One region of the Streptomyces sp. NPDC030296 genome, then DNA from elsewhere that is predicted to be linked to it. Evidence: riboswitches for the same ligand, from Rfam matches in the RefSeq annotation. Region 1 holds a riboswitch; the other holds the start of a gene.
What was found. Region 1 has a riboswitch for S-adenosylmethionine ahead of thrC (threonine synthase). Riboswitches for the same ligand answer to the same signal wherever they lie in the genome.
Positions count from the first base shown of each region.

Region 1 (14,744 bases):
GCCGGCCGGGACGCGCTCGACGCGATCCTCGCCGACCCCGGCCGTACGGTGATCGCGCTCGACTTCGACGGCACGCTCGCGCCGATCGTCCCCGACCCCGAACAGGCCCGCGCCCACCCCGACGCGGTCCCCACCCTCGCCGCACTCGCCCCGCGTGTCCTCTCCGTCGCCGTGGTGACCGGCCGCCCCGCAGCCGTCGCGGTCCGCCACGGAGGCTTCGCCGGCGTACCCGGCCTGGAACACCTCACCGTGCTCGGCCACTACGGCGCCGAACGCTGGGACGCCGCGACCGACACGGTCACCGCGCCGCCCCCGCACCCCGGGGTCACCGCCGTCCGCGCGGAACTCCCCGCGGTGCTGGAGCGGGCCGGGGCGGGGGAGGGCACCTGGATCGAGGAGAAGGGGCGGGCCGTCGCCGTCCACACCCGGCGCGCGGCCGATCCGCAGGCCACGTTCGAGGCGCTGCGTGCGCCTCTGACCGACCTCGCCACCCGTCATGGCCTCATCGTCGAACCGGGCCGGATGGTCCTCGAACTGCGGCCCCCGGGGATGGACAAGGGCGTCGCCCTCCGTCGGCACGTCGTGGAGTCCGGCGCGACGGCCGTCCTCTACGCCGGGGACGACCTCGGCGACCTGCCCGCGTTCGCCGCGGTGGAGAAGCTGCGGGGCGAGGGCGTGCCGGGGTTGCTGGTGTGCAGCGGCAGCGCGGAGGTGACGGAGCTGTCGGAGAGGGCGGATCTGGTGGTGGACGGGCCGGAGGGGGTGGTGCGGTTGCTGGCGCGGATCGCCGGGTGCGTGGAGGTAGGGGGCGCCCAGTAGCTCGGGGGTGCGCGTCGGTGTGGCGGCTGCGGGTGGTTCGTGGTTTCTCGCGCAGCTCCCCGCGCCCCTGGAGGGACGCACCCCCGGCCCGAGCTACTAGGCCCTCAGCTCCCCCAACTGATCCAAGAACCACCGGGCCGGTGGCAGAGCCGTCGCCGCCGCCGTCAGGCGTTTCGTGCGCTCCGCCCGCTCCTCCGGCCCCATCGACAGCGCCTCGTGCAACGCCCCGGCCGTCCCCCCGATGTCGTACGGGTTGACCACCACCGCGTCGTCGCCCAGTTCCTCGAACGCCCCCGCCTCCCGCGACAGCACCAGCACGCAGCCCCTGTCGGAGACGAGCGGTACCTCCTTGGCGACCAGGTTCATGCCGTCGCGGATGGGGTTCACGAGGGCGACGTCGGCGAGGCGGTACGCCGCCAGGGAGCGGGCGAAGTCGTCTTTGACGTGGAGGACGACCGGGGTCCAGCCCGGCGTCCCGTACCGCTCGTTGATCTCGGCCGCCACCCGCTGGACCTCGGCGGTGTACTCCCGGTACACGGCGAGGTCCTGCCGCGACGGGTACGCGAAGGCCACGTGCACGACGCGCTCGCGCCACTCCGGGCGGTCGTCGAGGAGCTGCCGGTACGCCAGCAGGCCCCGCACGATGTTCTTGGACAGTTCCGTGCGGTCGACCCGGACGATCGTGCGGCGCGGCGTGCCGTCGGGAGCCGTGCCGATCTGCTCCCGCAGCGCGACGATCCGCTCGTCGACGTCCGCCTCGTGCGCGCGGGCCCGCAGGAAGTCCGCGTCGGCGCCGAGCCCGTGCACACCGATCCGGGTGCCGGAGGTGGAGTCGGGGCCCAGGACGGCGTGGCAGCACGCGGTGAACGCGTCCGCCCACCGCCGGGTCAGGAACGCGGCCCGGTCGGCGCCGAGGATGCCGTCCAGCACCTCCGCGGCGATGTCGTCGGGCAGCAGCCGGAAGTAGTCGACGGGCGCCCACGGGGTGTGCGAGAAGTGGCCGATCCTGAGGTCGGGGCGCAGCTCGCGCAGCATCCTCGGCACGAGCGTCAGGTGGTAGTCCTGCACGAGCACGGCCGCGCCGTCCGCCGCCTCCTGTGCCAGCGCCTCGGCGAAGGAGCGGTTGTACGTCTCGTACGCGGTCCACTGGGCCCGGAACTCCGCGTCGAAGACAGGCTCCAGAGGGGTCTGGTACAGCATGTGGTGCACGAACCACAGCGCGGAGTTGGCGACGCCGTTGTACGCGGCGTGGTGGACGTCGGCGGGGATGTCCAGCATGCGTACGCCGGGCTCGCCGACCCCGCGGCGTACGGCCTCGCGGTCGCCGTCGCCGAGCGCGGAGCACACCCAGAGGGCACCGGCGTCGGGGCCGATCGCCGACAGGCCGGACACGAGTCCGCCGCCGCCGCGCTTCGCGGTGAGACCGCCGGAGTCGTCCTGGGTGTACGAGACGGGGCCGCGGTTGGAGGCGACCAGCACCTGGGCTGCAGCGTGCGTTGATGCCATACGGCTCAACCTAGCCCGTGTTCGAACCGCTCAAACGTACGGTTCGGCCGTATACAGGAGCGCCCAGGGGGGTGGGGGTGACTTGTGCGTCGGCGGGTGCGGGTCCGTTGTGGTTTCTCGCGCAGTTCCCCGCGCCCCTGAAGGGAACGGGCCTGCGGCCCGCCCTTCACCTCACCCGCCGACGAGACCGCACCCGGCATTCCTCAGGCGCCCTACGCCGCCTTCCGTTCCACGTACTCCGCGATCTCCGCCATCGGCGGTCGTTCCTCCAGGTCCACCGAGTACGTCCGCGGCTCGAAACCCTCCGAGCCGCGTTCGAACTGGGTCAGGACGGGACGGATCAGGTGGCCGCGGGCCAGACGGAGCTGGGCCGTGCGGTAGATCGCCGCGGACATGCGGCCCAGGGCCTGCCCGTCCTGGTGACGGTGTTTGCGGACGCCCACGTCGACCTGGGCCAGCGCGTCGAGGCCGACGAGGTGGAGCGCGTCGACGAGCATGCCCAGTTCGATGCCGTAGCCGACGGGGAACGGGAGCCGCTCCAGTAGGGAGCGGCGGGCCGCGTACTCGCCGCCCAGCGGCTGGACGAAGCCCGCCAGCTGGGGCCAGTGCATGTTGAGCAGGGGGCGGGCCATGAGTTCGGTCACCCGGCCGCCCTGGCCGGCGGCCGCGCCGAGCGGGCGGTCGTACATCGCCTTGACCAGGTCGACGCCGGGGTCGGTGAGCAGCGGGCCGACGATCCCGGTGACGAAGTCGGACGAGAACTCCTTGAGGTCCGCGTCTATGAAGCAGACGATGTCGCCGGTCGTGACCAGCAGCGACCGCCACAGGACCTCGCCCTTGCCGGGCACGGCGGGCAGGCGCGGCAGGATGTCGTCGCGGTGGACGACCCGCGCCCCGGCCGCCGCCGCCACCTCGGAGGTGCGGTCGGTCGACCCGGAGTCGACGACGACGACCTCGTCGACGAGCGGGACCTGGTGCATGAGGTCATGGCGGATGACGGTGACGATGTCGCCTACCGTCTCCTCCTCGTTCAGCGCGGGCAGGACGACACTGACGGTCTGCCCCGAGGCCCGTTTGGCGGCAAGGATCCTGTGGAGCGGGCGATCGGTCACGGACCAGGAGCGGGTGCTCAGCCAGCGCTCGACTTCCTTCAGCACAGTGCGCGGCTCCTCTGCGTTCATCTCGCGGTTCGGACGGCTCTCTCAACTGTCCTGGCCTTCGGTTACAGTCTTGAACAACGCTGATGACCATCGCATGTCGGTGCTCGTGTGCGTATACAACCAAATACCGCTCATCCAGAGGGGCAGAGGGATACGGCCCGATGAAGCCCCGGCAACCCTCCAGCTGTCTTGTCACGTCGCCGTGGCGAGGTCCGGCTAGGGAAGGTGCCAAATCCGTCTCACGACGAGATGCGTCGTGAGGAAGATGAGGAGAAAGGGCCTCGCCTCACATGGCTGCGCAGACTGTTGCCACCGAATCCACGACCACCGACGGTGCCGCGAAGAGCGTCGACCTCGGCCCCGCCGCCGCCCTGAGCTGTCGCGAGTGCGGTCACCGCGTCCCCCTCGGGCCGGTCTTCGCCTGCGAGGAGTGTTTCGGCCCGCTGGAGATCGCGTACGACTACTCCGCCTACGACACGGAGGAGCTGCGCAAGCGGATCGAGGCCGGCCCCGCGAACATCTGGCGGTACGCGCCCCTGCTGCCCGTCCCCGCCGACGTGGCGACCAAGCCGAACCTGAACCCCGGCTGGACCCACCTCGTCAAGGCCGACAACCTCGCCCGTGAGCTGGGTGTCACCGGCGGCCTCTACATCAAGGACGACTCCGGCAACCCGACGCACTCCTTCAAGGACCGCGTCGTCGCCCAGGCCCTGGAGGCCGCGCGCGCCTTCGGCTTCACCACCCTGTCCTGCTCCTCCACCGGCAACCTCGCCGGCGCCGTCGGCGCCGCCGCCGCCCGCGCCGGCTTCCGCTCCTGTGTGTTCATCCCGCACGACCTGGAGCAGGGCAAGGTCGTCATGGCCGCCGTCTACGGGGGTGAGCTGGTCGGCATCGAGGGCAACTACGACGACGTGAACCGCTTCTGCTCCGAGCTGATCGGCGACCCGGCCGGCGAGGGCTGGGGCTTCGTGAACGTCAACCTGCGGCCGTACTACGCCGAGGGCTCCAAGACCCTCGCGTACGAGATCTGCGAGCAGCTCGGCTGGAAGCTGCCGGACCAGCTGGTCGTGCCGATCGCCTCCGGCTCGCAGCTCACGAAGATCGACAAGGGGCTCCAGGAGCTGATCAAGCTCGGGCTCGTCGAGGACAAGCCGTACAAGATCTTCGGCGCGCAGGCCGAGGGCTGCTCGCCGGTGTCCGTCGCGTACAAGGCGGGCCACGACGTCGTCCGGCCGCAGAAGCCCGACACGATCGCCAAGTCGCTGGCCATCGGCAACCCGGCGGACGGGCCGTACGTCCTCGACATCGCCCGGCGGACCGGCGGGGCCGTGGAGGACGTGACCGACGAGCAGATCGTCGACGCGATCAAGGTGCTCGCCCGGACCGAGGGGATCTTCGCGGAGACCGCGGGTGGCGTGACCGTCGGCGTCACGAAGAAGCTGATCGAGAACGGGCTGCTGGACCCGGCGCTGACGACCGTCGTGCTGAACACCGGTGACGGTCTCAAGACGCTGGACGCGGTCGCCGGAACGGGGCTCACCGCGACCATCCGTCCCAACCTCGACTCGTTCCGCGACGCCGGGCTCGCGTAACCACCCAGCCCCGCGCCCCCAGCTCTGCCGCACACACCCGGAGGTCACCAGTCATGAGCGTCAGCGTTCGCATCCCCACCATCCTTCGCACCTACACCGGCGGTCAGGCCGAGGTCCAGGCCGAAGGCGCCACCCTCGCCGAGGTCATCGCGGACCTGGAGAAGAACCACACCGGGATCGCCGCGCGCGTCCTCGACGACCAGGGGAAGCTGCGACGCTTCGTGAACGTGTACGTGAACGACGACGACGTGCGGTTCGAGCAGGGTCTGGAGACGGCCACGCCGGACGGTGCGGGCGTGTCGATCATCCCGGCCGTCGCCGGTGGCTGATCACCGTTCTGTACCCGGCGGTAGTAACCGTCGGTAACATTGATTACGGATTGTTCATCGAATTGCCCCCTCCGTGAGAGAAGCGGAGGGGGCAATTCTCTATGGTTGAGCACGGTACAGTTGGGGAACCCGGCCCGCTTGTCGTTGTGATTTCATGCCGGGCGCATATCCAATCGCGCCGCACGCCCTATATGAAGTAGCCAAAGTCTGTAGGGCATTTGTGTGTTTCGCGCCTTTTATGGGGCCCGACTTGCCCTGAATTCGGGGGAATTGTTCGTACATTCCCGACCGGGCCTGTCCAGATTTTCTCGTCCGATTGCCCTGTTGCAGACGGCAGTTGGGCAGATACATTCAGCCGCGGTCGACGCGTTCCGGCGCACACCCCCAACCGTTGGGGGGTGAGGTCTGACCCGGGTCCGCGAAGTGCGGATCTGTGCAAGGGCCAGTAATAGGGGAGTTAGGCATGGCTCAGGGCACCGTCAAGTGGTTCAACGCGGAGAAGGGGTACGGCTTCATCGCGGTCGACGGTGGTGCGGATGTATTCGTCCACTACAGCGCGATCCAGATGGACGGTTACCGCACCCTGGAAGAGGGCCAGCGGGTCGAGTTCGAGATCTCGCAGGGTCAGAAGGGTCCGCAGGCGGACATGGTCCGTCTCGCAGGCTGAAGCAACGCGCCGGTTAGCAGCGACGTTCTTCGTTCTTCTCGGAGGGTCCGCGCCCCGTACTCGGGGTGCGGGCCCTTCCGCGTGTCCGGGCCGCGTGTCCGGGGCCGCGTGTCCGGTCCGCCGCCGCCTGATCGTCCGTTCGGGAGGGGCGCCGACCGGGCGCGTAGGGGTGCGTTCACCTGCGGATCATCCGGAGGCGCTTGCACTCGACCATGCCGAGTGCTAATCATTGGCGTTAGCACTCTGAAGGTGAGAGTGACAACGAAGGACCGGGTCGGTGAGGCCCGCAGGCCAGATGGGGCAAGGAACCACGAGGCAGGCGAGCCGTCCGTCGCGGGCGCGGGCGCGGTCCGAAGGAATCACCCCCAGTCCTGGAGGGACCACTTCACATGGCCAAGATCATCGCGTTCGACGAGGAGGCGCGGCGCGGCCTCGAGCGCGGCATGAACCAGCTCGCGGACGCCGTCAAGGTGACGCTCGGCCCCAAGGGTCGCAACGTCGTCCTCGAGAAGAAGTGGGGCGCCCCCACGATCACCAACGATGGTGTGTCCATCGCCAAGGAGATCGAGCTCGAGGACCCGTACGAGAAGATCGGCGCCGAGCTGGTCAAGGAAGTCGCCAAGAAGACGGACGACGTCGCCGGTGACGGTACGACCACCGCGACCGTCCTCGCCCAGGCGCTCGTACGCGAGGGCCTGCGCAACGTCGCCGCCGGTGCCAACCCGATGGCCCTGAAGCGCGGTATCGAGAAGGCCGTCGAGGCCGTCTCCGGTGCGCTGCTCGACCAGGCCAAGGAGGTCGAGACCAAGGAGCAGATCGCCTCCACGGCCTCCATCTCCGCCGCCGACACCCAGATCGGCGAGCTGATCGCCGAGGCCATGGACAAGGTCGGCAAGGAAGGCGTCATCACCGTCGAGGAGTCGCAGACCTTCGGTCTGGAGCTCGAGCTCACCGAGGGTATGCGCTTCGACAAGGGCTACATCTCGGCGTACTTCGCCACCGACATGGAGCGCATGGAGGCGGTGCTCGAGGACCCCTACATCCTCATCGCCAACTCCAAGGTCTCCAACGTCAAGGACCTGCTCCCGCTCCTGGAGAAGGTCATGCAGTCGGGCAAGCCGCTGCTGATCATCGCCGAGGACGTCGAGGGCGAGGCCCTGTCGACCCTGGTCGTCAACAAGATCCGCGGCACCTTCAAGTCCGTCGCGGTCAAGGCCCCGGGCTTCGGTGACCGCCGCAAGGCCATGCTCGGCGACATCGCCATCCTCACGGGCGGCGAGGTCATCTCCGAGGAGGTCGGCCTCAAGCTGGAGAACGCGACCCTGGACCTCCTGGGCCGCGCCCGCAAGGTCGTCATCACCAAGGACGAGACCACGATCGTCGACGGTGCCGGCTCCGCCGACCAGGTCGCCGGCCGCGTGAACCAGATCCGCGCCGAGATCGAGAACAGCGACTCCGACTACGACCGCGAGAAGCTCCAGGAGCGCCTGGCGAAGCTCGCGGGCGGCGTGGCCGTCATCAAGGCCGGTGCCGCGACCGAGGTCGAGCTCAAGGAGCGCAAGCACCGCATCGAGGACGCCGTCCGCAACGCGAAGGCGGCCGTCGAGGAGGGCATCGTCGCCGGTGGTGGCGTGGCCCTGCTCCAGGCCTCCCAGGTCTTCGAGAAGCTGGAGCTGGAGGGTGACGAGGCGACCGGCGCCAACGCCGTGAAGCTCGCCCTGGAGGCCCCGCTCAAGCAGATCGCCGTCAACGGCGGCCTCGAGGGTGGCGTCGTCGTGGAGAAGGTCCGCAACCTCCAGGTCGGCCACGGCCTGAACGCCGCGACCGGTGAGTACGTCGACATGATCGCCTCCGGCATCATCGACCCGGCGAAGGTGACGCGTTCCGCCCTGCAGAACGCCGCGTCCATCGCCGCGCTGTTCCTCACCACCGAGGCCGTCATCGCCGACAAGCCGGAGAAGGCCGCCGCGCCCGCCGGTGGCGGCATGCCGGGCGGTGACATGGACTTCTGAGCCTCCTCGTAGCGAGAAGGTTCGGACCCGGTCCGTCAGTACCGAGGGCGGCACTCCCTGTTCCGACAGGGGGTGCCGCCCTCGGGCGTGTCCGGGGTCACACAAGCCGCCGGTCCTCGGTGGAATGCCGTGGCTGGCGGGGAGGTTGACGAGTACAGCGATTCATGCACATGCATATAGCGCCCGACCTCTCCGAGGAGTCCCCACGTGACCACCGCGTCCACCTCCCGTGCCGCCGACGTTCTCTCCCGGCCCGCCGTCATCAATGGGCTGACCGTGCCGAACCGGATCGTCATGGCTCCGATGACCAGGAACTTCTCACCGAACGGGGTGCCGGGGCCGGATGTGGCCTCGTACTACGGGAGGCGGGCGGCCGCGGGCGTGGGCCTGATCGTGACCGAGGGAACGTATGTGGGGCACGAGTCGGCGGGGGAGAGTGACGGGGTGCCCCGGTTCCACGGGGAGGAGCAGCTCGCGGGGTGGGCGAAGGTCATCGAGGCGGTGCATGCCGGGGGCGGGACGATCGTGCCGCAGCTCTGGCACATCGGGACCGTCCGGGAGCAGGGGAAGCCCCCGTTCCCCGAGGCGCCGGTGCTCGGTCCGTCCGGGTTGCGTGGTGACGGCAGTGTCGCCGAGGGCGGGCGAGCCATGACGCAGACCGACATCGACGAGGTCGTGGCGGCGTTCGCCAAGGCCGCCGCCGACGCCGAGCGCATCGGCATGGACGGCGTCGAACTCCACGGCGCCCACGGCTATCTGATCGACCAGTTCCTGTGGGAGCGCACCAACCGACGCACCGACGCCTACGGCGGTGACATCGTCGCCCGTACGAAGTTCGCGGCGGAGGTCGTGGCCGCCGTGCGCGCGGCGGTCTCGCCGACGTTCCCGGTCATCTTCCGGTTCTCGCAGTGGAAGCTCGGCGCCTACGACGCGCGGCTCGTCGACAGCCCCGAGGAGCTGGAGGCGCTGCTGACCCCGCTCGCGGCAGCCGGCGTCGACGCTTTCCACGCCTCCACCCGCCGCTACTGGCAGCCCGAGTTCGAGGGCTCCGACCTCAACCTCGCCGCCTGGACCAGGCAGCTCACCGGCAAGCCCGTCATCACCGTCGGCTCCGTCGGCCTCCACGGCGATGTCACGACGGCCTACCAGGGCGAGAGCTCCGAGGTCCGCAACATCGAGGACCTGCTCGACGGTCTGGAGGAGGAGCAGTTCGACCTCGTCGCCGTGGGCCGTGCGCTGCTCCAGGACCCGGAGTGGGCGGCGAAGGTGCTGGGCGGCCGCTTCGACGAGCTGAAGGCGTTCGAGCCCGCTTCCATGGCGTCGCTGAGCTGAGCATGCCACTGGGCCGGGACTTTTCGCCAAGTCTCCCCAGTACCCGGCGGTAGTGATCCAATTCCGCCGAATGTGCCGCTGTAGTGTCATGGGTGCGGCGTCGCAAGGCATCTCAACTGCCAGCCGATGAGCGGCAGTTGAGGTGCCTACTTTCTTGCGCGACCGCTCCCCTTCCCCCCCCACGAACGGGACTGGACAAGCTCATGGCACGACACAAGCTCACCCTGAAGCGCAAGCGGCTCATCGCGGCCGTCGCCGCCGTCGGCGCGGTCGCCGGCGGCCTCGGCATCGCGGCCGGCGCGAACGCCAGCGAGACCACCGCCGAGACCTCGAAGAAGCAGCCCGTGGTCAAGGTCGTCGTGAAGTCGGCCCTCGCTCCGGCGGCCACCGCGGACGTGGCACCGGCGGTCACCTACGACACCGAGCTCGCGCCGCTCGGCGCCCGCGTCCAGGTCAAGGAGGAACTGCGGCGCGACGGCGGTACGCGCATCGAACTGCGGCTGAGGGACCTGGTCGCGAACCGCGCGTACGGCGCCCACGTCCACACCAAGCCGTGCGGCAAGCTGCCCGCCGACGCCGGGCCGCACTACCAGGATCAGGCCGACCCGGTGCAGCCGTCCGTCGACCCGAAGTTCGCCAACCCCGACAACGAGGTGTGGCTGGACGTGAACACGAACAAGAACGGCTCGGCGCGTGCGATCGCCACGGTGGACTGGCGGTTCCGGGCGGGCGGGGCGCGTTCGGTGGTCGTGCACGAGAAGAGCACGTCCACGCATGCGGGGCACGCGGGGACGGCGGGTGCCCGGCTGGCCTGCGTGAACGTGCCGTTCAAGTAGGCCAGGCCGGAGGCTGCCCGGGTCAGGCGTAGTCCTTGAGCTTCTCGGTCTTGAGGGTGACGGAGACGGGCGCGGGCAGCTCTACGGTGGCCCCCCAAGGGTGGGAGGCGGTCCGCTGGTAGCGGCCGTTCTCAGGCTCGCTGAAGACCTTGAGGGTGTTGTCGTCGCGGTCGATGAGGAGGTATACGGGAATCCCGGCCTCCGCGTAGCCGACGGGCTTCTCGACGCGGTCCCGCTTGTTGGTGTCGTGGTCGCGGGAAGTGATCTCCAGGGCCATCAGAATGCCGCCGGTGTCGGACCACTCGCCATGTCCGACGAGGTGGTCGACCGGCACGAGCACAGCGTCAGTGCGGGCTCGTCCCTTGCGGTACGCCTCGGCCTTGACGCCGGACTCGGGTGCGAGGTCGAGGTCAGGGCGATGGGCGAGGAATTGGCGCATCAGCCACAGGTAGATCGAGCGGTGTTTGCCGTCCGGCACTGCCTTGACCTCTAGTTTTCCGTTGATGTACTCAAGCCGAACGGTCTCCGGTGCCCGCCGCTCCAGCTCCTCGAAGTCCTCGACGCTGAGTGGCTCCCTGGTACGGACGCGTCCGTTGACGAACTCGAGCCGCACATGCTGCGGAGCCGCGTCGGCGAGTTCCTCGAAGTCCTCGATGGGCATCTGCGGGTGTTCGGCGGTGCTGGGGGTCATGGCGTCGCCTCCTCCCCTCCATCGTGCCCCGGCATGGTGGCGGCGGACCGTAGGAGCGGTCATACGGGTGTCCTCTCTCGTGGCTTCAGGGACATCGCCGCACGGATCTCCGCCGCGCGTGCGTGGACCGAGGCAGATGAGAGGGGCGCCTTGTGGCGCGTGGGGGCGCGTTCGCCCCGGCAGGCGCCGCAGGTGCCGCCCGGCAGGGCCTCGGGGCGGCCCGGGGTGCGGCAGCTGGCGCACTCCAGCATGCGGAGCGGTGGTCGTACGGGCTTCGGCTCCCGTTCCTGCTCCGGCTCCGGTTCCGGTGGGAGCTTGCTGGTGAGGCGGGTGCGGAGGAGGGCCGCCGGGCTGTGGACCGGGGTGGGGAGGCCTGTGGTGAGCGCCTGGCGGATCATCTCGTCGGTGGCGCCGCGCTCGAACCAAGGGAGGAGGAGCGGGGCCAGCGCCGCGCAGTCCGCCTGGGAGAGGGACAGGGACGGGGTCGTACGGCCGAGGGCCGCGAGCAGGATGTGGGCCCGGGACCGGGTCGGGCGGCCACGCTCGGGGTCCTCCGGCTGCGCCTCCGGTACGCCGCCCCGCGTGAAGCTCGCCCACCAGCCGTCGTCCCGCGCGGTTCGGGAGAACCACGATCGGGTGATCCAGCGGGTACTGCCCGACTCGTCGGTCAGATGTTCGCGCCCCCGGCGCAAGTGACCAGCCTCTTGAAGCCTGTTGAGGGCCGTACGCAGCGCGCACTGGCCGTACGGGAGCGTCTTGGCCAGCGTCTTCACGGAGATGTCGGCGCCGTCGGGGAGCCGGTCGATGTACGCGGCGATCGCGGCTTCGCGGGGCGGGAGGTGCGTGAAGTCGTGCGCGGAGCGGGGGTGTTGGCCGGGGACGGCGCGCTTGCCGTAGCCCGGATTGGCCATGGGGTGGGGCGGCCCGAGCGGGGACGCGTGCGCGGGCAGGGGAGCGCTACTAAGCTTGGCCTCAGCCATGGGATCGAACTTCCTCTTCGATCTTGTAGGTCAAGCCCCCGCAGGTGTTGGTAGCACCTGACGGGGGCTGTTTCGTCTGCGCGCACGCTATCAGCACGATCACCGTGCGTGGCAACTCGATCGCGGGACGTCAACATGCCGGGTGGGAGGGTGGGTTGGGGCCCACCTCCCATTCGCTGAAAAGAAGGCTCGGAGCTCGGGGCTTGAGCCTCGGGGCGGCTCGGCGGGCGGTCAATTCGCTCGCCGGGTGGGGCGGCTCCCGCGTACGGTGGGCGCACTCTGACGAACACGCTCCCCAGAAGTACGCCGCAGAACGGGAGCAACCGCGCGAGACGGCGCGGGCCATGGAGGGGCGGCAGTGACTTTGCCCTGCCCTTCTACCGTTCAGGAGTGCTCTGCCATGAGCCCCGTTTCCGTACCCGTGTCCGCGCCTGCGTCCGAGTCCGCGTCCGTGCCCGTCGGGCTCGGCCTGCCCGTCGACGACCCCGCCGGTCTGCTGACCTGGGCCCGGCTCGCCGACGACTCGCCCTTCTCGACGCTCGGAATCCTCGACCGCCTCGTCTACGACAACCCCGACCCGCTGGTCGCCCTGGCCGCCCTCGCCGGGGCGACGCGCCGCATCCGCGTCCAGACCGAGGTGCTCCTCGCCCCGCACTACAACACCGCGATCCTCGCCAAGCAGACGGCCACGCTCGACCGGATGTCCGGCGGGCGCTTCACGCTCGGCATCGGGATCGGCGGACGCGAGGACGACTGCCGGGTCGCGGGCATCGACATCCGGCGGCGCGGACGCCGACTCGACGAGCAGATGGAGCAGTTGAGGTGGGCGTGGGCCGGCCGACCGTACGCCGAGGGCGTCGGCGCGGTCGGGCCCCTGCCCGCCACTCCCGGCGGCCCCGAGGTCCTCTTCGGCGGCTTCGCCCCCGCCGCGCTCGAACGCGTCGCCCGGTGGGGCGACGGCTTCCTCGGGGCGGCGCTGCCCCCGGCGTACATGGACCGGATGTTCCGCGACGTCGAGACGGCGTGGGAGAAGTACGGCCGGGAAGGGCGCCCGAAGCTCGTGGCTCAGGCGAGCGTCGCGCTGGGGGCGCCGTCCGTGGTGGCCGACGCCCGCGCGAACCTGCTGCGCTACTACGAGTTCACCGGGCGCGCCGAGTACATGGCGGAGGGGCTCCTCACCACACCGGACGCGATCCGGGCGGCGGTCGCCGGGTACGCCGGGATCGGGGCGGACGAGGTGATCCTCTACTGCTGGGCGGCCGACCCCGACCAGGTGACGCGCCTGGCGGAGGTCGTCTTCGCCTAGCGTCGCTTCAGGTCTTCGACGAACAGGGACCACGCCTCGGCCCGGAACACGAGCGCCGGGCCGAGGGGGGTCTTTGAGTCACGGACGGGGACGAGGGGGAGGGGGATGGTGGCTACTTCGAGACAGTTGCCGCCGCTGCCCTCGCTGTAGCTGGACTTGTGCCAGGTGGCTGCGCTCAGGTCGCGCTCAGGGATGTGCCTCATGCTCGTAATCCTGAGCCATGGCTTCGAGCATGGCCAGGGACTTCTCAGGCGAGAGCGCGGCGGCGGCGAGGAACTCGTGGGTGCGTCGCTGGTACCGGACGGTGGCGGGGTCATCCTCCAGCCGTCCCGAGCCGACTCCCTCGAAGTAGAGCAGCGTGGGGGCGTCCGCGAAGTCCATCAACTTGATGGAGCCCTCCATCGACGCGTGGGCTCCGGCTTCGAACGGCAGCACCTGCACGATGATCCGGTTCTCCTGAACCAGGGCGATGATGTGCCGCAGTGCCTCCGCCATCACAGCGCGCCCGCCGGTCACTCGACGCACTACCGCCTCATCCATCACGGTCCAAAACAACGGACCTGTTGCACCTTCCAGGATGTGGGCGCGTTCCATCCGGTGGGCCACCTTCCTCTCGATCACCTCCTCTGGCGCGGTGGGCTGGTAGGCGCGGAACACGGCTCGTGCGTACGCGGGCGTCTGGATCAGCCCGGGGATCAGGAGGGGCTCGTACTGCCGGATCTCCGTGGCTGACGACTCCGCCTCCACCGCCTCCACGAAATGCTCCGTGTAAGTGGACTTGGCGGCGGCCTTGCAGTTGCGCAGGAAGAAGTCCCCCGTGTCCAGGGCGACATCGATGAGGCGGGCGATCTCTGGATTCATCCTTCGTGTGGCCGCTTCCAGCTGGCCCACGAACGAGCCGCTCACGAACAGCCGTTGGCCCAGGTCCTCCTGGCTGAGGCCCGCCTTCTCCCTGGCGTGGCGCAGCTCCGCGCCCAGGAGCGCGCGGGGTGATGACGACGGGTCGAGGTCCTTCGGTCCGGGCATGGTCGTGCTCCCCTGTCCAGCAGTCCACCTGTTGGGGCGTCGTATCTGGCCAGGCTAGACACCCCCCGGACACGCTGTGTGGTGAATCTGCAACCCAGCGTGGAGGAACTGGCCGTGAAGAACAGAACAGCGGCGGCGAACGCGCGGCGGCGCCCCGAGCGGCTGCTCGCCCTGACCACCGAGGAGGCCGTCGAACAGCTCGACCAAGCCCTGCGCGCCGTCGGGATCATCCTGCCGTCGCTGGGCGTCGACCCGGTGACCGGGGCGAGCGACCAGCCGTTCCCCCTCGTGCGGCTGGGGTGCTGCAACATGACCGTCGCCGCCCGGCTCGCCGCCGTCCTGCGCAAGGTGGCGGAGACGTGACCGGGCGACGGCGGTCGTACGCCGTGGACGTACGGGACGGGCGGCTCGGCGAGGTGATGGGTGAGGAGGGCGGCTACGTCCAGCTGAGACCGGTCGGGGGCGGCCGGGAGTGGGACTGCCCTCCC
Region 1 is NZ_JBVICQ010000022.1:50,717-65,460, forward strand. Features, by position in the region: gene otsB (trehalose-phosphatase) at 1-819, shown strand, start outside; gene ACZ4Z3_RS38780 (alpha,alpha-trehalose-phosphate synthase (UDP-forming)) at 916-2,325, opposite strand; gene ACZ4Z3_RS38785 (glucosyl-3-phosphoglycerate synthase) at 2,538-3,482, opposite strand; SAM riboswitch class I at 3,614-3,757, shown strand; gene thrC (threonine synthase) at 3,776-5,077, shown strand; gene ACZ4Z3_RS38795 (MoaD/ThiS family protein) at 5,131-5,406, shown strand; gene ACZ4Z3_RS38800 (cold-shock protein) at 5,870-6,073, shown strand; gene groL (chaperonin GroEL) at 6,463-8,085, shown strand; gene ACZ4Z3_RS38810 (NADH:flavin oxidoreductase) at 8,293-9,417, shown strand; gene ACZ4Z3_RS38815 (superoxide dismutase family protein) at 9,621-10,253, shown strand; gene ACZ4Z3_RS38820 (Uma2 family endonuclease) at 10,276-10,944, opposite strand; gene ACZ4Z3_RS38825 (hypothetical protein) at 11,004-11,855, opposite strand; gene ACZ4Z3_RS38830 (LLM class flavin-dependent oxidoreductase) at 12,376-13,230, shown strand; gene ACZ4Z3_RS38835 (DUF397 domain-containing protein) at 13,227-13,433, opposite strand; gene ACZ4Z3_RS38840 (helix-turn-helix domain-containing protein) at 13,417-14,256, opposite strand; gene ACZ4Z3_RS38845 (hypothetical protein) at 14,371-14,619, shown strand; gene ACZ4Z3_RS38850 (hypothetical protein) at 14,616-14,744, shown strand, end outside.

Region 2 (14,744 bases), on a different contig from region 1:
GCCAGCTGCCACGGCAAGGGCGGCGAGGGCACCACCGACGGGCCGAGCCTGGTGGGCGTGGGCGCGGCGGCCGTCGACTTCCAGGTCGGCACGGGCCGTATGCCGGCGCAGCAGCCCGGCGCGCAGGTCCCGAAGAAGAAGAACATCTACTCGCAGGCCGAGATCGACCAGCTCGCGGCGTTCGTCGCCTCGCTGGGCGCCGGTCCCGAGATCCCGACCGGGAACGCGTACAACCCCGAGGGCGCGGACATCGCCGAGGGCGGCGAGCTGTTCCGGACGAACTGCGCTCAGTGCCACAACTTCACCGGCAAGGGCGGTGCGCTGTCCGAGGGCAAGTACGCGCCGAGCCTTGAGGGTGTCGACCCGAAGCACATCTACGAGGCCATGCAGACCGGCCCGCAGAACATGCCGTCCTTCCCCGACACCACGCTGTCGGAGGAGAACAAGAAGGACATCATCGCGTACCTCGAAGCGGTCAACAGCGATGACACCGTGGAGCCCGGTGGCCTCAGCCTCGGCGGACTGGGTCCCGTCAGCGAGGGCCTGTTCGGCTGGGTCTTCGGTCTCGGCACGCTGATCGCTGTCGCCGTGTGGGTCGCCGCTCGGACCGCAAAGGCCAAGAAGTCATGAGTAGCCAAGACATTCCAGAAGAGAACCTGCCGGCTGAGCAGGACGACGCGCACGGCGCGGTGAAGGTCGCGGACGAGGAGAACCCCTTCGCGGACCCCGGCCTGCCGCCCCACGAGCACCGGATCCAGGACATCGACGAGCGGGCCGCCAAGCGGTCCGAGCGCACGGTCGCCCTGCTGTTCACGGTGTCGATGCTGTCCACCATCGCGTTCATCGCCTCGTATGTCGCGATCCCCGTCGACCGGTCGATCTACGTCTGGCCGATCGGGCACATCAGCGCGCTGAACTTCGCGCTGGGCGGCACCCTGGGCCTGGCCCTGTTCTGCATCGGCGCCGGCGCGGTCCACTGGGCCCGCACCCTGATGTCCGACGTGGAGGTCGCCGACGAGCGTCACCCGATCGAGGCCTCGCCCGAGGTCCGCGCGAAGGTCCACGCGGACTTCAAGCAGGGTGCCGCCGAGTCGGGCATCGGCCGGCGCAAGCTGGTGCGCAACACGATGCTCGGCGCGATGGCGATGGTCCCGCTCTCCGGTGTCGTCCTGCTGCGTGACCTCGGTCCGCTGCCCGGCACCAAGCTGCGGCACACCACCTGGGCCAAGGGCAAGAAGCTCGTCAACATGAACACGGGTGAGCCGCTGCGTCCCGCGGACGTCGTGGTCGGGTCGCTGACCTTCGCCATGCCGGCCGGCCTGGACGAGCACCAGCACGACTTCCAGAAGAACATCGCCAAGGACGCCCTGATGATCGTCCGGATCCAGCCGGACGACATCAAGTCCAAGAAGTCACTGGAGTGGGGTCACGAGGGCATCCTGGCCTACTCGAAGATCTGCACCCACGTCGGTTGCCCGATCTCCCTGTACGAGCAGCAGACGCACCACGTGCTCTGCCCCTGCCACCAGTCCACCTTCGACCTCGCCGACGCGGGCCAGGTGATCTTCGGTCCCGCGGGTCACGCCCTGCCGCAGCTGCGGATCACCGTCGGTGAAGACGGCTACCTCGAAGCCCTGAGCGACTTCGAAGAGCCCGTCGGTCCTGCCTTCTGGGAGCGCGGATGAGCACTGCAACCACCACCGACGCGCGCGACAAGCGCGGGAAGGCACCGGCCGGCGAGCGCGTCGCCGACTGGGCCGACGGCCGGCTCGGGATCTACTCCCTGGCCAAGGCCAACATGCGCAAGATCTTCCCCGACCACTGGTCGTTCATGTTGGGTGAGGTCTGCCTCTACAGCTTCATCATCATCATCCTCACGGGTGTGTACCTGACGTTGTTCTTCCACCCGTCGATGAACGAGGTGGAGTACCACGGCCCGTACGTCCCGCTGCAGGGCCAGCTGATGTCCGAGGCGTTCAACTCGACCATGCACATCTCGTTCGAGGTGCGCGGTGGTCTGCTGATCCGGCAGATCCACCACTGGGCCGCGTTGGTCTTCCTCGCCGGCATGTTCGTGCACATGATGCGCGTGTTCTTCACCGGCGCGTTCCGCAAGCCGCGTGAGGTCAACTGGCTGTTCGGCTTCCTGCTGTTCGTCCTCGGCATGTTCACCGGCTTCACCGGTTACTCGCTCCCGGACGACCTGCTCTCCGGCACCGGTGTCCGCTTCATGGAGGGCGCGGTCCTGTCCGTGCCGATCGTCGGCACGTACCTGTCGTTCTTCCTCTTCGGCGGGGAGTTCCCCGGCGGCGACTTCGTCGCCCGGTTCTACTCGGTGCACGTGCTGCTGCTGCCCGGCATCATGCTCGGCCTCGTGGTGGCGCACCTGATCCTGGTCTTCTACCACAAGCACACCCAGTTCGCGGGCCCCGGAAAGACGAACAACAACGTCGTCGGCATGCCGCTGCTGCCCGTGTACATGGCCAAGGCCGGAGGCTTCTTCTTCCTGGTCTTCGGTGTCATCGCGATCATCTCGGCGATCGCCACGATCAACCCGATCTGGACGATGGGTCCCTACCGTCCGGACCAGGTGTCGACCGGCGCCCAGCCCGACTGGTACATGGGCTTCTCCGAGGGCCTGATCCGTGTGATGCCGGGCTGGGAGATCAACTTCTGGGGTCACACGCTCGTCCTGGGTGTGTTCATCCCGCTGGTGATCTTCCCGCTGGTCCTGGTCGCGATCGCGGTCTACCCGTTCATCGAGTCCTGGGTCACCGGCGACAAGCGCGAGCACCACATCCTGGACCGCCCGCGCAACGCCCCGACACGTACGGGCTTCGGCGTCGCGTGGATCACCTGGTACATGGTTCTGCTGATCGGTGGTGGAAACGACCTCTGGGCGACCCACTTCCACCTGTCGATCAACGCCATCACCTGGTTCGTCCGGATCGCGTTCTTCGTGGCCCCGGTCCTCGCGTTCGTCGTCACCAAGCGCATCTGCCTCGGCCTCCAGCGCCGCGACAGGGACAAGATCCTGCACGGTCGCGAGACGGGCATCATCAAGCGCCTGCCGCACGGTGAGTTCATCGAGATCCACGAGCCGCTCAGCCAGGAGCAGCTGCACACGCTCACCGCGCACGAGCAGTACAAGCCGGCCGAGATCGGTCCCGCGGTCGACGAGAACGGCGTCACCCGCAAGATCACGCGTCGCGAGAAGCTGCGGGCCAAGCTGAGCAAGGGCTACTACGGCGAGGACAACCAGATCCTCAAGCCCAGCGTCGAGGAGTACAAGGAGATCACGAGCGGCCACGGCCACCACTGATCTCCCGCTTCGCCACACACGGTCGAAGGGCCCCCGTCCGATCTTCGGACGGGGGCCCTTCGCCGTGCTCGGAGCTGGATAGGGTGAGAGCCATCGATGACCTCACGTCCGCGGGCGGTGACCGTCCCCGCGGCTACGACCACCAGGAGCGGCTGATGAGCGCTGTGACCCCCGCCGGAGGCGACACCGCGGCGGACCGTTCCTGGCCCCAGGTGCTGAACGCGCTCCTCGCCGGGCAGGACCAGGACGCCGGCGCCACGTTCTGGGCGATGGACCAGATCATGCGCGGTGAGGCGACGGACGCGCAGATCGCCGGGTTCGTGGTGGCGCTGCGGGCCAAGGGCGAGACCGTCGACGAGATCACCGGGCTGGTGCGGGCGCTGTACGAGCACGCCAAGGTGATCGAGGTGTCGGGGCGGACCGTCGACATCGTCGGCACGGGCGGCGACGGCGCCAAGACGGTCAACATCTCCACGATGTCGTCGATCGTCGTCGCCGGCACGGGCGCCAAGGTCGTCAAGCACGGCAACCGGGCCGCGTCCTCGGCCTCCGGCGCGTCCGACGTGCTGGAGAAGCTCGGCGTCAATCTGGAGCTGACCCCGCAGCGGGTCGCGGAGGTCGCCGAGGAAGCGGGCATCACCTTCTGCTTCGCGGTGAAGTTCCACCCGGCGCTGCGTCATGTGGCCGCCGCGCGCGGGCAGTTGGGCATCCGTACGGTGTTCAACGCGCTCGGGCCGCTGGCGAACCCGGCGAAGGTGCGGGCCCAGGCGGTAGGCGTGGCGGACCCCCGTATGGCGCCCATCATGGCGGGTGTCTTCGCCGAACGAGGCAACTCGTCGCTGGTGTTCCGCGGCGACGACGGGCTGGACGAGCTGACGACCACGGCGACGTCACGGGTGTGGGTCGTCCGCGACGGCAAGGTGACGGAGGAGACGTTCGATCCACGGGACGTGGGCCTGGAACTGGTGCCGGTGTCCGCGCTGCGGGGCGCCGACGCGTCCTACAACGCGGACGTCGCACGACGCCTGCTGGCGGGGGAGACGGGCCCGGTCCGCGACGCGGTGCTGCTGAACTCGGCGGCGGCGCTGGTGGCACTGGATCCGGGCGGCGCGCCGCTGGCGGAGCAGCTGCGGGCCGGCATGGAACGGGCCGCGGAGTCGATCGACTCGGGGGCGGCGCGGAGGGTACTCGACCGCTGGGTGGCGGCGACGAATCGGTAGGGCCGGACGCGGTCGGGGGAGGGCCGCGGGGTTCGTTGGCGGCCGCGGGTGAGTGGGGGTTGTTCACGCAGTTCCCCGACGCGCTCCTGGAAAAGCAGGGGCCTACGGCCCCGTGCTTTTCCGATGAAGGGCGGGCCGCAGGCCCGTTCCCTTCAGGGGCGCGGGGAACTGCGCGACAAGCCACAAGGGACCCGCACCCGCCGAGGGACCCGTACCCCCGAGTGACTAGGCGCCCGATCCCGCCATCCGGACACGAGTTGCGGGGCGGCGATCACTTCACGTACGTTCCTGATCAGGTCATGAGTGACAGCCACAAGGCCCCGGCCGGCTGTCCGGCAACCCTCCGTCCGTGGCGGGGTGCCCCGGGTGAAGACCAGGTCGTAGGCAGCGAGGTCTACGACAAGCGCGGACCCCTCACGCACTTGTGAGAAGTGTGGGGCCAGGGGTCCTGGTCGTTCGAGGGAGTCTTCCGTGAGCAAGCGAATGCGATAGGGCCGCCGAGCCCCGCCTCCGCGCACCCCTTTTTCCTTCCTTCAGCGTGCCTTTCTTCGGCATGCCCTCTCACGGGAGTTCCCCATGTCTGTCTCCAGCGTGTCCAGCCTTGCCGCCGACCAGTCCGTTTGTGCCCCGCTGTCCGTTCTCGGCCGTGATGTCACCGTCCCGCTCGTCACCGGCGGGGAGGTCACCTACGCCGCGCTCGACTACGCGGCCAGCGCCCCCGCGCTCCAGCGGGTCTGGGACGACGTGGCCGCGTACGCGCCGTACTACGGGAGCGTGCACCGGGGCGCCGGGTATCTGTCGCAGCTGTCGACGGACCTCTTCGAGAACGCCCGCCGCGCCGTCGCCGCGTTCCTCGACTGCCGGGAGGACGACCAGCTGGTCTTCACCCGCTCCACCACCGACTCGCTGAACCTTCTCGCCGCGGCCCTGCCCGCCGACTGCCAGGTCTTCGTGTTCGAGACCGAGCACCACGCCTCGCTGCTGCCCTGGCGGGACGCCCGCGTGACCTATCTGGACGCGCCCCGGACGCCCGCCCAGGCCGTCGCCACGCTGGAGCGCGCCCTCGCCGACCGGGACCCCCACGGCCCGGCACTGGTCTGCGTCACCGGTGCCTCCAACGTCACCGGCGAGATCTGGCCGGTGCGCGAACTGGCCGCCGCCGCACACGCGCACGGCGCGCGGATCGTGCTCGACGCCGCGCAGCTCGCCCCCCACCACCCCGTCTCCGTAAGGGACCTGGACGTCGACTGGGTCGCCTTCTCCGGGCACAAGCTGTACGCGCCGTTCGGCTCCGGCGTCCTCGCCGGGCGCGCCGACTGGCTGCGGGAGGCGGACCCGTACCTCGCGGGCGGCGGTGCCTCCCGCAAGGTGACCCGGCGGACGGACGGGGGCGTGGACATCGAGTGGCACGAGACCGCCGCGCGCCACGAGGCCGGCTCGCCCAACGTCATCGGCGCGTACGCCATCGCCTCCGCCTGCAAGGCCCTCACCGAGGCCGGGTTCGACACCCTCGTCGCCCGTGAGCGGCACCTGATCGACACGGTCCGCGCCGGTCTCGCCGAGGTGCCCGAGGTCCGGGTGCTCTCCCTGTTCGGGGACGACGCCCCCCGGGTCGGCGTCATCTCCTTCGTCGTCGACGGCTGGAACAGTTCCCACTTCGCGGCGGCGCTGTCCGCCGAGTACGGCATCGGCGTCCGCGACGGCCTGTTCTGCGCCCACCCGCTGGTCCGCACCCTGCTGGGCAGCGACCCGCACACCCAGGGGGAGTGCGGCGCGCCCGAGGCCGCGCCGGGCGAGAAGTCCCTCAACGCGATCCGGGTGAGCTTCGGCGCCGGCACGCCGGACGAGCACGTCGAGCGGTTCGTGGGCGCGGTCAGGGAACTCGTCCGGGACGGTGCCCGGTGGAACTACCGCACCGAGGACGGCCGTTGCGTCCCCGCCACCTGACGTCCCCTGGCGCCACCCTGCCCCAAAGGACAACTGTTCGGGGCTGAGCGGGGCTGCCTAAGGTGGGTGGGCGGTCGGTCTTCGCGGCCGCTCACTACGGGGAGTACGGATGAAGCGTGGGATGAAGGGGTTCGCGGTCGCCTCCGCCATGACGGTGGGCATGGTGCTGGCGGGCGGGATCCAGGCGGACTCGGCCGAGGCCGCCATGGGCGACTGCAAGCCGAAGGGCTCGCTCTGCCTGTGGGACGCCAAGAACTACAAGCACACCATGACGTACTACATGGTGAAGGCGGTGCCCGACTACAAGTGCGGCAGGGGCGCGTGGGTGCCGCCGTACGCCGACCATCCCACCCACAAGCGGCTGCCGCGTTCGACGTGGAACCGGACCACCAAGACGTGGTACGGCAAGGACAGCCGGGGCAAGGACCGTCAGATCGTGCGCAAGACCGGGATGCGCGGGTCGACCGATCCGGACATCAGCGCCTACAAGTCGATCAAGAAGTGGTGCTGGAAGTGACCCCGGGAGACGATTCCCGGCTGATCGCCGGACGGCCGTAGGGCCCTTCGGCAGCTCGACGCGGCGGGCGCTCCTCGGTGGGGGCCCGCCGCGCGGCGTCCGTGCGGCCGTCGTCGGCCCTGGTCAGCCGTCCAGGCCGATGGCGAACGCGGCCTCCAGGTCGTGCTGCGAGTACGTGCGGAACGCCACGTGCGTGTCCGTCCCCCGCACCCCCGGGATCTTGCTGATGCGCCCGGGGATCACCTCGGCGAGGTCCTCATGGGCCTTGACCCGGACCATGGCGACCAAGTCGTACGTACCGGTCACCGAGAACACCTCGGTCACCGACTCGATCGCGGCGATCGACTCCGCGATCTCCGGGATCCGGTCCACGCTGGTCTTGATGAGCACGATCGCGGTGATCACGGCTGGTGTTCTCCCTCGGGGGCCGGAGCGGGGGCATTCGCTGTCACTCTAGTCCTCCGTCCATGACGCCCCCACGCGTAGACGAACCCCAGTCCGAACCCGACGAGGTGCGCCAGATAGGCGACCCCCGGCCCGGACGTCTCCCGGCGCGCGGCCAGCCACTGCAGGGTCACCCAGAACGGCAGGGTCACCCATGCGGGGAAGCGCAGCGGCAGGAAGAACAGGAACGGGAACAGGCTCGTCACGCGCGCTCCGGGGAACAGGAAGAGGAACGCGCCGAGGACGGCGGAGATCGCACCGGACGCGCCCACCAGTGACTGCTGCGACCCGGCGTGCGCGATCGCGTACGCCACCAGGGCGAGGTACCCGCAGACCACGTAGAAGAGGGCGAACTCCACATGGCCCATGCGTTCCTCGACCATCGCCCCGAAGACGAAGAGGAACAGCATGTTGCCCAGCAGGTGCAGCCAGCTGCCGTGCACGAAGAGGGCCGTGAGGGGCGTGAGGGCCGCGCGGGGCGTGCCGGCGAAGAGTTCGACCGGTACCACACCCCAGCGGCGGAAATACGCCCGCTGCGCCGCGAGCAGCTCGTCCCCGGCGCCGTACACGGGGTTCAGGCCCGCGGCCGGACCGATCAGGAAGACCAGACAGCAGGCGGCGATCAGCCCGTACGTCACCGGCGCCGACTCGTTCCGCACGGTCCGCTCCAGCGGCTGCCCCGCCCCGGGGCCGGACCGGGGTCCGAAAACATGTGCGCTCCACTTGCCGATCATGAGCAGAGCATGACGTAACGGGACCCACCCGCACAGACCGCCTCGCCGCCGAGGGGGTTCGGCGTCACCGCCGGAGGCACTCCCCGGGCGGACGGGCGGCGAGTACCGGTCAGGCCGTAGGGTTACGAGCCACACGCACCGGGAGTCCGGCGCGCGCATCACGGAGACTGGAAGAAGGAAGAGCAGCCACGATGACGGTTCCCCTGCCGACGGCCACGACCCGCTGGCGCTGCACCCTCTGCGGCAATCTCACGCGGTTCGACGTGACCCGCTCGTCCAAGGTCGTCGAGTACGTTCACCTGGACCTCGCCGGGGAGCCGAAGGTCGAGGAGCGCGAGGTGGTCAGTGAGACCATCGAGTCGGTCCGCTGCCGCTGGTGCAACGCCGTGGACCAGGTGGAACTCGTGGACAGGCCGGGCGCCGGCTCCTGAGGACGTGGGTCCCCGCGCTCGCGCGAGTCGGGAGCGGCGGAGGGGCCCGCATGGAAATGGGGTGTGACGGATGGTGGAGACCGCAGGCGGGGGGCCGGGCGACGGCGCCGCTGAGGTGCTCGACCGTCCGCTGCCCGAAGGCGTGCGCCGGCGTGTCGTACAGATCGTGTCGGACGGGTTCGGTGGCCTGACCGTCGCGGAACTGCCCGCGCAGCTCCGGCAGTACGCCCGGTTCGCCCCGAACCGCCGGGTGAAGTTCGCGGGCAACGCCATGGCGGCCGCGGTCGAGGGCGACACGCTTTTCAGACAGCGGATCGCGGAGCGGTTCCGCGAGGCCCACCCGGAACTGGCCGGCGCCCTGGACACGGGAGCCCCGCCCCCGGCCGCCGACCCGCTGGACGTGGCGGCCGCCGCGTACGTCCTGCGCCCCCCGGGCTGGGTGAAGCTGGTCGCCGCGGCCGGCGAGGAGGCCCAGCGGGCGGACGCCGAGCGGGCCGACGAGGAGAGCCGCGCCGAACTGGAGCGGCTGCGCGAGCAGCTCGCCGAGGCCCGCGACCACACGAAGGCCGAGACCGAACGGCTGCGCCAGGAGCTGGAATCGGCCAAGAAGGACGCCGACTCCCTGCACCGCAAGCTCCGGGCGGCCCTCAGCGACGTCAAGCGCGGCGAGGCCGCCCTGCGCAAGCAGAACGCCGAGATGGAGGCCCTGCGCGCCGAGAGCCACGCCCAGGTGTCCGCCGCCGAGAGCGAGACCCGGCGGCTGAAGGCCCGGCTCGGCGAGGCGGAGGCCGCCCTGGAGGCCACGCGGCGGGCGGCCCGCGAGGGGCGCAGCGTCGAGGACATGCGCGTACGGCTGCTGCTGGACACCGTGCTGGACGCCGCCCAGGGCCTCAGACGGGAGCTGGCGCTGCCGCCGGTCTCCGTGCGGCCCGCCGAGACCGTCGACGCGGTCGAGCCCGGGCGGATGACGCCGAAGGACATCGCCGCCCGCGCGCTGTCGGAGAACGACCCGGCGATCCTGGACCAGTTGCTCGCGCTGCCGCAGGCCCACCTCGTGGTCGACGGTTACAACGTCACCAAGACCGGTTATCCGCAGATGCCCCTGGAGAAGCAGCGCTTGCGGCTCCTCGGGCAGCTGTCGCAGCTGGCCGCGCAGACCGGCGCCGAGGTCACCTGTGTCTTCGACGGGGCGGAGCTGGCCGCGCCCGTGCTGCTCGCACCGCCGCGCGGGGTGCGGGTGCTGTTCTCCAAGCCCGGCGTCACCGCCGACGAGTTGATCCGGCAGCTGGTGCGCGCCGAACCGCCGGGGCGGCCGGTCATCGTCGCCTCCACCGACCGCGAGGTGGCCGACGGCGTCGCCAAGGCGGGCGCGAGGCCGGTGGCGTCGGCGGTGCTCCTCAAACGGCTTTCCTGACCCTTCGGCCCCGTCCGCGCCAACCGCAACGTACGCGCTGTATGACCGAATTGACCGAACTGTTGCGCAACGTAGCGTCAATCGGGCATTACTGCATGTGTGTTGAGTGTAAATAGTGCGCCGGGGGATGGGATTTTTGCCGCCTGGGATTTGAAGTGATCACCATGAGGTCACTAGGGTCTGGGCTCAAACCTCTGGACGGGTGATCGTTGCCGCCGGTCCCCCTTCGGGCGGGCGATCGCTCACAAGAAGGAGTTCACCTACCGTGGCGTCCCACCGTCGACCCAAGCAGCCGAGCCGTGCGCGAGTGAGCGTGCTCACCACCGCCGCCGCCGCTGCCGTGGCACTGACCTCGCAGGCGGCCAACGCCGCCCCCAGCGACAAGCCGAGCAAGGAAGAGGTCAAGGCCAAGGTCGACGCGCTCTACGAGGACGCGGGTCGGGCCACCGACAAGTACAACGGGGCCAAGGAGAAGCAGGAGAAGCTCCAGAAGGAAATCTCCACCATCCAGGACAACGTCGCCCGCGGCCAGGAGGAGCTCAACGAGCTGCGCGAGGGCATAGGCCAGGCGGCCAGCGCCCAGTACCGCACCGGCGGCATCGACTCCTCGATCCAGCTGTTCCTCTCCGCCGATCCCGACGACTACCTGGACAAGGCCGCCACCCTGGACCAGTTGAGCAGCCAGCAGGTCGAGCAGCTGAAGAAGATCCAGGAGAAGCAGCGGGCGCTCGCCCAGCAGCGCCAGGAGGCGGCCGAGAAGCTCGAGGACCTCGCCGAGACCCGCGAGACCCTGGGCAAGAAGAAGAAGGAATACCAGAGCAAGCTCGCCGCGGCGCAGAGGCTCCTCAACAGCCTCACCGCCCAGGAGCGGGCCGACCTCGCCGAGGACGAGCAGCGCGCCAGCCGCGACGCCGGCGAGCGCGTCGAACTCGGCAAGGACGTCCCCGCCTCCGACCGCGCCGCCGCCGCGCTCGCCGCCGCCGACACCCAGCTCGGCAAGCCCTACGTCTCCGGTGGCAGCGGCCCCAACTCCTACGACTGCTCCGGCCTCACGCAGTGGGCGTACGCGCAGGCCGGTGTGTCGATCTCCCGGACCACGTACACCCAGCAGAACGACGGCACGAAGATCGGCCGCGACCAGCTGATGCCGGGCGACCTGGTGTTCTTCAACAACCTGGGCCACGTCGGCCTCTACGCCGGCAACAACACGGTCATCCACGCCCCCTACCCGGGCAAGGTCGTCCGCTACGAGTCGATGGACACCATCGGTTCCTTCCAGTTCGGCGTCCGCGTCGTCTGAGGCCCCCACGGCTCGAACGAGGCCGGTTGTCACACTCCGTGACAGCCGGCCTCTTCGCGCTTCAAGATCAGGACACAACGCCGCCCGAACGGGCGAATTCCCGCACCTCGTACTGACCCCGCGCCCCGCTGGTGACCTGCGTCCGGAGCAGGGCGTCACGCTCCGTGCTCGCGGAGGTCGTTGGCTGTGACCGGGTCGCGCGGCTACTGTCGGCCGCGCCTTCCTCACCCGCCGTGAGAACGCCCCCGTGAAGGGGCACCTCGACGCCGTGCCGGGGGAGGATCCTGTCCGCCGTCGAAGGGAGTGCGGCTTCCCGTGGGGTCCCACAGTCGTCTTGTACCGTCCGGGTTCGACCGGGGCGCAGCCGCCGCCCTGGGCGTGCTGTCCGCCGCGGCCGCCGCGCTCGGCGCCATCCCCGTCCAGCAGGCCGCCGCCGCGCCGCACGACAACTCCACCCGCGCCGAGGTGGACCGACTGTACGAGCAGGCCGAACGGGCCACCGAGGCGTACAACAAGGCCGACGAGCGCGCCGACGAGCTGCGCGACCAGGTCGGCGCCGCCCAGGACGCCATCGCCCGCAAGCAGGACAGCGTCAACACCATGCGGGAGTCCCTCGGTTCGCTGGCCGGCGCGCAGTACCGCTCGGGCGCCCTCGACCCGTCGCTCGCCCTGCTGTTCTCCACCGAACCGGACGACTACCTCGCCAAGGCCTCCGCGCTCGACCGGATCAGCACCCACCAGGCGGGCGAACTCCGCGACCTCCAGCAGGCGGTGCGGGAGCTCGCCCAGAAGCGCCAGGAGGCCACCGGGAAGCTCAGCGAGCTGGAGAAGAGCCGCAAGGCCGTCGCCGCACACAAGCGGACGGTCGAGCGGAAGCTCGCCAAGGCCCGCGAACTCCTCAACTCGCTGCCCGACGAGGAGCGCGCGGAGTACGACCGCGCCTCCCGCTCCGGCCGCGCCGAGATGAAGCAGGAGGAGCCCGACCTCTCCGGTGCCGTCGCTCCCAACGCCCGTGCCGCCACCGCCGTCGCCGCGGCCCGCTCCGCCCTCGGCAAGCCGTACGTCTGGGGCTCCACCGGCCCGCACGGCTTCGACTGCTCGGGCCTGATGGTGTGGTCGTACGCCCAGGCAGGTGTCGCGCTCCCGCGGACCTCGCAGGCCCAGCGGTACGCGGGCACCCAGGTCCCGCTCTCCCAGGCCCAGCCGGGAGACCTGGTCACCTACCGCTCCGACGCCAGCCACGTCGGTATGTACGTGGGCAACGGCCAGGTCATTCACGCCCCCTACCCGGGCGCCCCCGTCCGCTACGACCCCGTCGGCATGATGCCCATCGCCTCGGTCACCCGCCCCTGACCGCGACCCGCCGCCGCATCGAGGCCCGGCCGCCCCTGGGGCGGGGCGGCCGGGCCGCCGTACGATCGGGAACGTGGCTGGTCGAAGGCGTGCGCTCGCGGGAGGCGCGGGAGTCTGTCTGGCGCTGAGCCTGCTCGCCGGCTGCGGGGGCGCTGCACCGGACTCGGCGCGCGCCGACGTCGAGGCCCTGCTCGACCGGCGGGCGACGGCGGTCCTGGAACGGGACGCGGCGGCGTACCGGGCCACCGAGGAGCCGGTGGTCACCACGAGCGGTCAACGGGCCACCGGGGCCGCCGAGTTCGCGAACCTCAGCGCTCTGCCACTGGCCTCCTGGTCCTACGACCTCACCGGCTTCCGGCGCACCGGCGACCGGGCGACGGCCGAGGCGGCCCTGCGCTATCGGATACGCGGCTACGACAAGGCGCCCGTCACCGCCGTACGGACGCTGACCCTGGCGCGGGACGACGGCCGGTGGCGGGTCGCCTCCGACGAGCCGTCGGACCAGGGCACCGCACAGCTGTGGGAGCAGGGTCCGATACGGGCCGTCCGCGGTGAGCGGAGCCTGGTGCTCGGGGTGGGCCGGTCGGACGCGAACCTGCGGGAGTACGCGCGGCTGGCGGACCGGGCAGTGCCCGCCGTGACCGAGGCGTGGGGCGAGGACTGGGCACGGCGGGTCGTCGTCCTCGTCCCGAAGTCGCTGGAGGAGATGGCGGAGCTCCTCGGGGCGCCCGCGTCCGGCTACCGGGGGATCGCCGCCGTCACCACCGGGGAGGCCGGAGGCGCGGCCAGGGCGCCCGCGGACCGGATCATCGTCAACCCCGACGCCTACGCGGTGCTCGGCGCCTTCGGCAAGCAGGTCGTCCTCACCCATGAGACGACCCATGTCGCCACCCGCGCCCACACCAACGCCGCCACGCCCCTGTGGCTCTCCGAGGGGTACGCCGACTGGGTCGGCTACCGGGCGACCGGCCGCACCGCGCCGGAGGTCGCCCCGGAGCTGCGCAGGGCGGTCGCGGCGGGGCGGGTCCCCGGCGCGCTGCCGACGGACGCCGACTTCGGGTTCTCCGGCGACTCGGGCCGGCTCGCCCGCGCCTACGAGGGCGGCTGGCTGGCCTGCCGGCTGATCGCGGACCGCTGGGGCGAGGTACGGCTCGACGAGTTCTACCGCGCCGTCGGAGCCCACGGCAAGCGCCCCGGGGCCGTGGAGGGCGCCCTGCAGGACGTCCTGGGCACGGATCTCGCCGCCTTCACCGCGCGGTGGCGGGAGTACGTACGGGCGCAGCTCGACTGAGCGCCGGGCTCCTGAGGCGCACGCGGCCCGCCTAACCGTGCGCGGTGCCGGCGGCGTCGACCGCCTCGGTGCCCTCGCGGCGCATGCGCTCGACGCCCCAGGCGCCGAGCGGCTCCAGCGCCCGGTTGAGCGTCCGCCCGTCCTCGGTCAGGGAGTACTCCACCCGCGGCGGCACCTCGGCGTAGACCTCCCGGTGCACGAGGCCGTCCTCCTCCAGCTCGCGCAGGTGCTGCGTCAGCATCTTCTCGCTCACGCCCGGCATCCCGCGGCGGAGCTCGGCGAAGCGGCGTACGCGGTGGGTCTCCAGTTCCCAGAGGATGAACCCCTTCCACTTGCCGCTCAACACGTCGAACGCGGCGTCGATGCCGCAGATGTACGGCCCCCGTCTCGGCGCCCTCGCCATCACGATCCCCCTTACGGAAAGGTAAGTACCGCAGTAATTAGTCGGTACTTCCGAGACTAGTGGCGCTGTTCGAGCATGGAGGGGTGAACGCACACCAGAACCCCCCTACCAGCAAGGACAGTTCCGTCACCGTCATCGGGCTCGGTCCGATGGGGCAGGCGATGACCCGCACCCTGCTCGCGACCGGCCACCGGGTCACCGTCTGGAACCGCACCGCCTCCCGCGCCGACGGCCTCGTCGCCGACGGCGCGACCCTCGCGGCGACCCCCGGCGAAGCCGTCGAGGCGGGTGACCTCGTGATCCTCAGCCTCACCGACTACCGGGCCATGTACGACATCCTCGACCGCGCCACCGCGTCCCTCGCGGGC
Region 2 is NZ_JBVICQ010000002.1:463,079-477,822, reverse strand. Features, by position in the region: gene qcrC (cytochrome bc1 complex diheme cytochrome c subunit) at 1-630, shown strand, start outside; gene qcrA (cytochrome bc1 complex Rieske iron-sulfur subunit) at 627-1,685, shown strand; gene qcrB (cytochrome bc1 complex cytochrome b subunit) at 1,682-3,322, shown strand; gene trpD (anthranilate phosphoribosyltransferase) at 3,478-4,542, shown strand; SAM riboswitch class IV at 4,838-4,954, shown strand; gene ACZ4Z3_RS06075 (aminotransferase class V-fold PLP-dependent enzyme) at 5,119-6,489, shown strand; gene ACZ4Z3_RS06070 (hypothetical protein) at 6,599-7,006, shown strand; gene ACZ4Z3_RS06065 (Lrp/AsnC family transcriptional regulator) at 7,130-7,411, opposite strand; gene ACZ4Z3_RS06060 (rhomboid family intramembrane serine protease) at 7,408-8,184, opposite strand; gene ACZ4Z3_RS06055 (hypothetical protein) at 8,376-8,615, shown strand; gene ACZ4Z3_RS06050 (NYN domain-containing protein) at 8,686-10,029, shown strand; gene ACZ4Z3_RS06045 (C40 family peptidase) at 10,295-11,329, shown strand; gene ACZ4Z3_RS06040 (C40 family peptidase) at 11,645-12,682, shown strand; gene ACZ4Z3_RS06035 (nuclear transport factor 2 family protein) at 12,756-13,973, shown strand; gene ACZ4Z3_RS06030 (winged helix-turn-helix transcriptional regulator) at 14,005-14,376, opposite strand; gene ACZ4Z3_RS06025 (NAD(P)-dependent oxidoreductase) at 14,460-14,744, shown strand, end outside.
Region 2: another riboswitch for S-adenosylmethionine. It lies ahead of ACZ4Z3_RS06075 (aminotransferase class V-fold PLP-dependent enzyme); the one in region 1 lies ahead of thrC (threonine synthase).